DNA from 2 places in the Nostoc sp. CmiVER01 genome. Region 1 is predicted to be linked to the other one. Evidence: riboswitches for the same ligand, from Rfam matches in the RefSeq annotation. Region 1 holds a riboswitch; the other holds the start of a gene.

Region 1 (4,805 bases):
AGACGTACAGCAACTTTTGCTACATCTATCGGCAGCACATCTAGGTTCGCTTCTGACCGGATGATTGCAAAAGAATTGCGGTAAATTTCGTTGGCATCTCGGATATAGTCGGGCATTCGATTTGGGATTTTAGATTTTGGATTGACAAATAAAATTGAAAGGCTTAGATTGACGACTTCTCTAGAAAGTTGGGAATCTTCTTATTTACAAATGATTTAGGAATAATATTAAATAACTGCTGTAATTGGGCGATCGCATATCGATTAGCAAATTCCCCAAAGGACTCATCAGAATTTAGACGTTGAATTTTATATATACATAGCATCCGCTCTATTAATGCCGGTAGTTCGGCAAAAGTTACATTTTGATATAGTTCACGTCCGAATTTCTCCTTGCTCTCACCAACATAAACGTGATAGGCTTCCAGAGTTCCATTGTCAGCCTCAATGCTGACACCAAGCAGAGTAATATCACTCTTGCTATGCTGGGCGCAGGATTTTTCGCAACCGCTAAAGTGGATATTAACTGGGCAATCCAGAGTAACGCGAGTTTCAAGATATTCTGCTAATCCTAATGCATGATCTTTGGTATCTGTGGCAGAAGCGGCGCAACCTTTTTTTCCAGAACAGGCAACTAATGCACTCTTGATGTTGGTTGCTGAAGAATCTAATCCTAAGAAAGCAATTTCAGTTTGGACATCGCTAACCCATTGCTGAGGAATATCAGTTAACAGTAGATTTTGCCAGGGGGTTAATCGAAGAGTGCCGCTACCGTATTTCGTTGCTAAATCTGCTAAACCTCGCATTTGGTTACTCTCCAATCGTCCAAGGGGTAAGACGACACCAATGTAAAATAAGCCTTGCTGACGTTGGGGATGGAGTCCAATATGCTGATACTTTCCCTCTCCTTGCACAAGAGTAGAGAATTCCTCCTCCTTCCTTAATAAGTTGGGGGTTAGGTCACTGCATAAAAGAGAAAAAGGTAGACGCTGCTGAACTTCCTGGAGATAATTTTCACAACCCAAAGTATTTAATAACTCTAATAGCCGTAGCCGACGTTTACTTGTAGTATTACTATGAGCTAGATAGACCTCTGCCAAAGCTCCCAAGACGGGTAAACATTGCTCTGGTGATAACAAAATTCCCATATCGCTGGGCGGTTGACCCTTTGCGCCTACACTGAGATGAAGGCGAAAATAAACATTACCATCAACTAAGACAGCAGCAAATAGGATATCATTCAAGCGATCGCACACCCGAATTATCCCACCACCATCAAAGCAAACGCTAAATTTTGCCGACAGTTCCGAAAGCGCCGGCTGTGCAGCAATATAATCATCCCAACTTTGGACAAAAAGACGGGTATCGATTAATTCTAGCGGGTCAATACCAGCAGTTGGGCTGGTCATAATATTACGGATGTGGTCTACAACAGGATTACGAGAACCTAGTCCTATATCCTGTAGATGTTTCAGAACCTCAGCATTTATCCCCGTGCGGATTTCGCGGACTTGGAGATTAGCTCGATTAGTCACATCTACATAGCCGCCACCGTACTGTTCTGCTATATCTGCGATCGCACGGCACTGCTGACTATTAATAATTCCACCTGGTATTCTAATGCGAGATAATATACCATCGGCGGCGGGTGTAGCATAAAACAAGCCAGGACAAGTGGCAAATCTAGAAAGCAAACTTGGAACTCCTTCCCCGTGCAACGCAGGGAGTAGACGGTGAGTGTGTCTTCTCTGACATCTTGAGAGTTGGCATTCTGACTTGGGCGATCCCCTCACAGCTGCGGCACAGTCCCGGAATTTCACCGGAGTTTCCCAACTCCAAGCTTTAGTAATTTAGCACGAGAAGGTAGTCAGAAAATTTAATGCTTCATATTTTTAACGGATTGCGGAAAGTCAATCAATCGCAAGGGCTTTGACTTTTTATATCCAGTGCTATATTTAAAAGCAATACCAATTCGTAATCCCCTGCGGGAAGCCGCACTTCATTCATCTACATATTTAAGAAAGTTATATTTGAATGGCTGCAAGAGATATTTTTCATAATGCTGTTAGAAAAGGACTAGAAAAAGAAGGTTGGGTGATTACAGATGATCCTCTAGAAATTGAAGTCGGTGGGGTTGAAATGTACATTGATTTGGGTGCAGAACCGATATTAGCAGCTGAGAGAGCCGGAGAGAAAATAGCGGTTGAGATTAAAAGTTTTCTTGGTGCATCAAATATTTACGAATTTCATACAGCATTAGGTCAATGTTTCAATTATAAAATTGCTCTAGAGATTCAAGAACCAGAACGAGTTTTATACTTAGCTGTTCCTTTAGGAACTTATAGCAGCTTCTTTGCATTGCAATTCATTCAAATTGTTATTCAACGCTCTCAACTAAAGCTAATCGTTTACGATCCTGTGAATGAGGTGATTGTAGGATGGAAAAATTAGAACAATATCGAGCTTATATTCAACAATTACTGACAGCTTATGCTAGTCGAGGTTCGTCAAAGAGTGAAATAGAAAAACAAGTTATTTTTGATTCTATTAACGATCACTATCAATTAGTGTACGTAGGCTGGAAGAGGCGACGACGGCAATATGGGTGTGTTTTGCATCTCGATATCAAAGATGAGAAGATTTGGATACAATACGACGGTACCGAGATTGGTATTGCCAATGACTTAGTAAAGTTAGGAATCCCAAAGGAAGATATTGTTTTGGCATTTCATGAACCATTAGTAAGGCAATACACGGGGTTTGGTGTGGGTTAAAAAAGCTATGTCATTGGGAGGAATTTCAAGTATAGAATATCCCAATACTTATTGTAGGATGTGCCAAAAATCCTAAACTTTTAACAGAAGTGGAGAATCTGAGCCTTTAGCGATGCCTGCGGCGGGCTACGCCTACGCAAACTATAATATTTACAATTCCCCTACTCAAAAACATAATTTTGAGCCACTTTCCAATAGCGCGAAAACCGCTTGAGGTCAATATAGCCATCATAGTCAAAAAATGGTTCCACCTCTAGCACCTCCACTTCTATAGAACCTTCCATTTGATTGCAGATATCATCAAATCGGGGACTCGGACTGTCGGCTGTGACGACTAAATTCGCATCATGTTCTTGAGCAAAAACTAAAATTTCTTGTGCCACATCGCCACGACGGATAACAACAGGTAACTCCAGCAAGCATTCGTAAATAAACGTGAGGCGTTTAAGACTCAGTTGCCATTCCTCTATCAAAGCCTCATCCCAAACCCAGATAGCTGGCGCATCGGGATATTTTTGTAATACAGGGTTGTATGGACTGAGGCAATCTCCATGTATCCAAACAATTGGTTTATTCATCTTTTTTGGTCTTTTACCTTACTTTTTACCTTTCTTTCCACGCTGCCAACTTTGGCTATTGGCTTGTTTGCTAAATTCCCCTTTGGGAAAAAGTCGCTGTTCTAATTCTTCATAGCTGCCTTCAAAATCACAATGACCGTAAAGGGGACATTTCTGGCAATAAATGCTTTTGGTGTAGCGTTCTAAGTTCTCACGATTGAAAAAATACGGTTTTTGACTAAAGGTGCTGGCAACCCATTGCCATGACATATTATTACTAGCAGGATCTCCATCTAAAAGGTGTTCGAGAAACCATTTGGCTCCTGCTTGCCAACGAATACGCAGCCAATGGACAATGTAAGCCGCTAGCCACATTCGGGCGTGGTTATGTAAATAGCCAGTTTCTCTCAAGTCATGGCTAAAACTATCGATGCAAACCCTACCTGTGGTTCCTTGTCTGATATCTTGCGGCAATTCGGGTGCATATTCAGCCACAGTGTAACCAGTTTTGTACTCTTCCTGGTCTTTCCAGATTCCATTTCCTAATTTGACATATAACCGTTGCCAATAGTCGCGCCAACCTAATTCGTTAATTAATTTCGTAGCATCGTTTTGTTGTACCCGTTCAAGGACATAATCTCGAATTTCTCGCAAACTCAAAACGCCATAACGGATGTAAGGCGAAAGTCGCGTGACTGCACCTGCGAAAAAATTACGTGTTTGGGCGTAGCTTACTGCATCGATTTTTTGCAGCGCTTTTTGTGCAGCTTTTCGTCCCCCAACGGTTTCACTGATGTGGTCATCGCGTTGTGCCGCATCTGGGAATTGTTCGCGGAGGTAGGCTACCAACTCATCGCGGTTGGTAAATTCGCGTTGCATATCTTTAGACATGGGAACTTTGAAGTGTGAGAATAAATAAACAAAAACATTTGTAGGCTAAGTCATTATTATTGCGGATAAATATAAGCGATCGCTCTCAACCTGATGGGAGAACTTTAAATGTGCATGATTTGTTTGTGGATTCACTACCGAAATTGGCTTCTGATAAAGAGTTGTTCTGCACTGAGCAAGATAATTGGTAGCCCTATAGATGCTTTCACGAGCGCTTCAGTCGTCCAATTGTTAGGCAGCAGATTGGAGAGGGATGCAACGAGCGTCAATGCAATTACAAGCCAGGGTGCGATCGCCACCAAATTCTGTTTCCAAGCTGCCTGTTGGTGCAGTCGTCTAGCTTGGCTTTGGCGTGCGGCTTGACGCCAAAACCCAAAGGTACTAAGTACAGCGACAAGATATGACAGTCCGGCGTTGACTAGCAGAGTTGCTTTCAGGTTTGGAGTTATCTCAGGATACTGAAGGGCGATCGCCATTAGACAAACTCCCGTTGCTAGATACAGTAGCGTAAACAGGGTAAATTGTCTCATCGTTTTCTCCTTATGTCTAATCACAAATTGTTGGGCGGAAATTTGTCACACCGC
Region 2 (4,805 bases), on a different contig from region 1:
TATATTCATGGATCTATTGCGCTTAATGCCTTTAACCCATACTTGAGTGACATTGATTTTATTACTATTCTCATACGACGGGCTACAACATCCGAGGTAAAAATACTAAAAGCAGTCCATAAAAAACTAGAACTGAGCTACCCACAGTGGAAACTAGAAGGAAGTTATTTGCTAAGGGAAGATTTAGGGTGTGAGCAACAAGAAATTGCTCCTTATCCCTACTATCATGACAGCACTCTGCACTCTGCTGGATATCATGACATAAACCAAGTCACTTGGTGGGTGTTGAAACATCGAGGCATTTGTCTGATTGGACTTCCACCAGAAAACCTTGCATTTACAGTCGATTGGAATCTGCTGCAAAGAAAAATGAAGGAAAATCTCAACAGCTATTGGGTGAGTTGGACGCGATCGCCAAGTAAAGTAGCATATTTATTAACAGATACTGGTATTCAGTGGGCTGTGCTTGGCATTCTGCGTCTGTTTTACGCGTTGAGAGAGCATGAAATCCTCTCCAAAACTGAGGCTGGTCGATATGCATTGGTGCATCTTCCACCAAAGTGGCATCAACTTATTCAAGAGGCAATTAACCTCCGTGAAATTCGGCATGGTTCCTCTTATCGCAGCAAAGTGAGCCGGGCTGTTGAAGCAGTACGCTTCTTACGCTATGTAATTAATGTATGTAACGAATAGGCATCTTCAAGAGAAAACGGCGTTTAAAATGTTACTGCCTAATTTTAAGAGATAGAAATTCACAATTTTATTAGTGGCAAAACTCTTTCTGAAGCTCTGCCTTTGTATTCTCTTACGTGATCGGTGATTGGTTTCAGTTACCCAGCACAGGTAATTTGCACGCGTTTATGAACTTGCGCCAGCCGCAGATACAGTTAAAATTAAGTAAATAGCTAACCTAAACCGTGTCTGCCATTACCAGCAATCATAAAAATCTTTTTAACAGGTAAACCTATTAATAAAATATGGATCGTCGGAATTTTCTAATGTATGTCACTTTAGCAGGATCTAGCTTTACCTTAACTAGTTGCATTCAAGGCAAAAATTCCAAATTGCAGGGTGAGGTATCTCCTTCAGCATCACCTGTGGCGGTAAATGAACCTCTGAAGGTGGGATTTGTTTATGCCGGCCCTGTGGGTGATTTCGGCTGGACTTATGCCCATGATTTAGGTCGCAGAGACATGGAAGCCAATCTTCAAGATAAGGTAAAAACTACCTTTGTGGAAAATGTCAACGAAGGTGCTGATGCCCAAAAAGTGATTCGGCAACTCGCATTAGATGGTAATAAGTTGATTTTTACAACTTCCTTTGGGTACATGAACCCAACAATCAAAGTTGCCAAAGACTTTAGTGATGTTGTCTTTGAACACTGTAGAGGATACAAACGTGCTGCCAATGTTGGCACTTATTTGGGACGCGTTGAAGAACCGCGTTACTTAACCGGCATGATTGCTGGCAAGATGACAAAATCAAATATAGTAGGTTTTATTGGCGCATACCCAATTCCAGAAGTAATTCGGGGAATCAGTGCATTCACTCAAGGAGTAAGGCTAACAAATCCCCAAGCAAGAGTTAAGGTACTTTGGGTACAAAGTTGGTACGATCCAGATAAAGAAAGAGAAGCGGCTCAAGCTTTGGTTAATTTAGGTGCGGATGTACTGGCGCAGCATACCGATTCTGGTGCTGTTGTCCAATTGGCACAGGAGAAAGGCATTTATGCTTTTGGCTACAACACTGATATGAGTAAGTTTGGTCAAAATGCCCACCTAACATCAGCTATTAACAAATGGGGCAAATTCTATACAGATAAAGCCTTGGCTGTAATGAGTAATACTTGGAAATCTCAAGAGGTTTGGGATGGAATTGGTCAAGGAATGGTGGATATTTCCCCAATGAATCAGGAAATTCCAGGGGATGTGCAACAACTGGTGAATGTGAAGCGCGATGAGTTTATTCAGGGTACTGCACATCCTTTTGATGGCCCGGTAAAAGATCAAAAAGGGGTGGTGCGAGTGCCAAAAGGTAAGGTTTTGGATGATCAAAGACAACTGGCGATGGATTGGTATGTTGAAGGAATTGAAGGGTCAATTCCTAAAGGGAAATCTTAGCACTGCTAAACACTCGACCAACCCAATTTTGCTGAGTAAACCAAGTTTTAGAATTTTCTCTCTTTCTCTCTGTGTTCTCTGTGCCTTTGCGGTAGCCTGCGGCAAGCCGCTGACGCTCCTTCTCTGCGAGACGCTACACGCAATACTAGGATTTCTTTTTTAAATTTGAGATGCTGGATAGAAAGAAGTGGCTTTGATTCTGATCGGTGGCTTTTTCTTCATTACACTAGTCGTGCAACTTGTCAAATAGCCATGCCAAAACACCATCAACATGAGTAACTTGCTCCCCTGGCGGTATGGCTGGACGATTTATCATAATAATCTTCACGCCCAGTTCTCGCGCTGCAATAATCTTGGGCTTTGTTGCATCGCCACCGCTATTTTTACTTACTATGGTATCAATCTTGTTATGAATCAGGATTTGTCTTTCATTATTGAGGGTAAAGGGCCCGCGATCGCACAATATTACTCCCGGTGGCACTAAAGCATCATTGGTAGGAGGATCAATCATCCGCATCAGAAACCAAATTTTCTCGCAGTGAGCAAAGGCGGCGAGTTCTTGCCTGCCAACTGTTAAAAATACTCGCTGTGCCTGGTTTGCTAGAGATGCTGCGGCGGCTTCAACACTATTAACTTCAATCCAGCGATCGCCACTTGCTTTTTCCCAAGGTGGGCGTATTAACATCAGACGGGGTACTCCGACTTCAGTTGCAGCATCCGCCGCATTAAAAGAAATCTGAGTAGCAAAAGGATGAGTTGCATCAATTAATAAGTCGATTTGCATGACTCGCAAATAGCTAGCCAATCCAGGCACACCACCGAAACCTCCAATCCGTAAATCGCCTAACGGTACTGATGGTTCCCGGGTGCGCCCAGCTAAAGACGTGATTGCCTCTAACCCTTGGATAGTCGAGACTTTGGCAGCTACTTCTGCGGCATCTCCTGTACCACCCAGAATCAAAACACGCATCATTAAGATAAAGGTGGAATTTTTGCCAAAATGCCCTTTTTCAGCGCTTCTGGACGCTCTGACCAAGGTAGTAAACCATTTGCTTTGGTATAGTATTGACTAGCACATTCTAGTACCGCAGATGCACTACCATCAACAGCTAAATCACCAAATAAATATGTTAATTTGCCTTTAGCAGCAAAGGCAACTACACAAGAACGATTACAAGCACTCATGCATTCAACTTCCTGAATTGGGAATTGATCTCGTAAGTCCCAATCTTGTGCAAGTTGCTGAAGTTGAGATAGAAGTTTTTCACCGCCACTTTCACCTAAGCGTTTTCCATCTTGCCAAACGCTAGCACAAGTTTTGCAAACAAATAAAGTATGATCAGCAACACCCAAGGGACTAGTCGGAGAAATATTTACAGTAGTAGTCATCTGTAACTCGCAGATATGTGGAACTGATAAATCTATTTCGGCGGGCATCCTGACTTACTCTATTTGGGATGTTAGATTACATCTCAAATGGGTTTACAGTTGCGGGACAGCGCCGGATTTGCACCGAACTTTCCCCGTTACCTCTGGTAGCTGCTCCCTACCAGAACCGAATAGCCTTATCGATCATACACCCTACTCGAATGGGACTTCGCTTATAAGATGGATTTACACCTTTATCTTGCTTAATCAAGAAAGTATGTGTTACTGTTGATAATTGTGTGGTTAAGGACGTATAGCTCAGTTGGTTAGAGCGCTACGTTGACATCGTAGAGGTCACTGGTTCGAATCCAGTTACGTCCATTTTTATACATTCACAAATTTAATGTCGCTGTGTGATTTTACCCATAACTTTGTCGCAACGGCAACTTTATGGTTGAAAACTACTACTGCAAACTTAATACTCTGCTTAGGAAAATTACCCTGTGCTTTGCAATATATGTAGCACGGACTTTTTTATTTATATCTTAAATCTTAAGTATTCGGGCTTAATCATTAAACCGCATTACAGCACCGCATTTTGGCATAGGGTGGCATATATTATACCAGATTATCTTGAGCGGAAGCAATGGTTAGCTGAGAATAGGGTAATTTATAACCTTTAGAAATATCTGAAATGATAGGAGCGATCGCATTTAAACAAAGTTGCAAGAATGTTGAAACTAAATAACGTTGTATAATCAGAGGGTGCTGATTGTGTAATGCCTAATTGCAAGTTTTGTCAAAGACGTGTTCTTTACCTGTTTTGTCCACTTAATTAACTGGCATCATTATATTAATTGCGATCGCCTTCTCTAAAGGAGGCGGTAAGCGCAGCTATGCTCAAAGGACTTTGCAAAATTGAGCGGAAGCTCAATCATTGTTGTTTTACTGCTCTAAATTAACTCTGCAAATCTACTCTATTCATTCTTCTTTAGAGATAAATATTCAAGGCTAATTTCTCCTTAAGGTATATAACTAAAGTCACAATTTTTACTAAATCTTCCTAGTCACTTCTATAAAATAGAATTGAGTCGCTCTAGACGTTGACGCTGTTTGAACCACTGCTGACAAACTTCTGTAGCCAAATACTTCTCTTCTGCTGTTAATAGCTCATCAGGTTTGCCAGAAGCCAATATTTTAGCTGCTTGTGCAGCCAAGTTGTAGTTCACACCGTGTTTAACTAATTGTGTGTGAAAAAAATCTTCTAAGTTTTGGACTGACATAAAAAACTCTCCTTTAATATCAAGTTGTCATATT

The links. A riboswitch is a leader RNA that binds a small molecule or an ion and turns the genes downstream of it on or off. The one in region 1 is predicted to bind cobalamin.
Region 2: it holds a riboswitch for cobalamin, as region 1 does, so the genes downstream of both, RMZ43_RS17855 (DUF1636 family protein) here and cobG (precorrin-3B synthase) in region 1, are expected to answer to the same signal.

What each region holds. Positions count from the first base shown of each region.
Region 1 covers NZ_JAVRBU020000015.1:98,529-103,333, forward strand. Annotated here, with positions in the region: gene RMZ43_RS25145 (precorrin-8X methylmutase) at 1-116, opposite strand, end outside; gene cobG (precorrin-3B synthase) at 164-1,693, opposite strand; adenosylcobalamin-variant (AdoCbl-variant) riboswitch at 1,756-1,848, opposite strand; gene RMZ43_RS25155 (XisH family protein) at 2,034-2,450, shown strand; gene RMZ43_RS25160 (XisI protein) at 2,438-2,773, shown strand; gene RMZ43_RS25165 (hypothetical protein) at 2,935-3,351, opposite strand; gene RMZ43_RS25170 (FAD-binding domain-containing protein) at 3,370-4,221, opposite strand; gene RMZ43_RS25175 (hypothetical protein) at 4,356-4,751, opposite strand.
Region 2 covers NZ_JAVRBU020000009.1:374,463-379,267, reverse strand. Annotated here, with positions in the region: gene RMZ43_RS17870 (aminoglycoside adenylyltransferase domain-containing protein) at 1-693, shown strand, start outside; gene RMZ43_RS17865 (BMP family ABC transporter substrate-binding protein) at 978-2,120, shown strand; gene RMZ43_RS17860 (cobalt-precorrin-6A reductase) at 2,347-3,090, opposite strand; gene RMZ43_RS17855 (DUF1636 family protein) at 3,093-3,509, opposite strand; cobalamin riboswitch at 3,532-3,695, opposite strand; tRNA gene RMZ43_RS17850 (tRNA-Val) at 3,796-3,869, shown strand; gene RMZ43_RS17845 (hypothetical protein) at 4,562-4,771, opposite strand.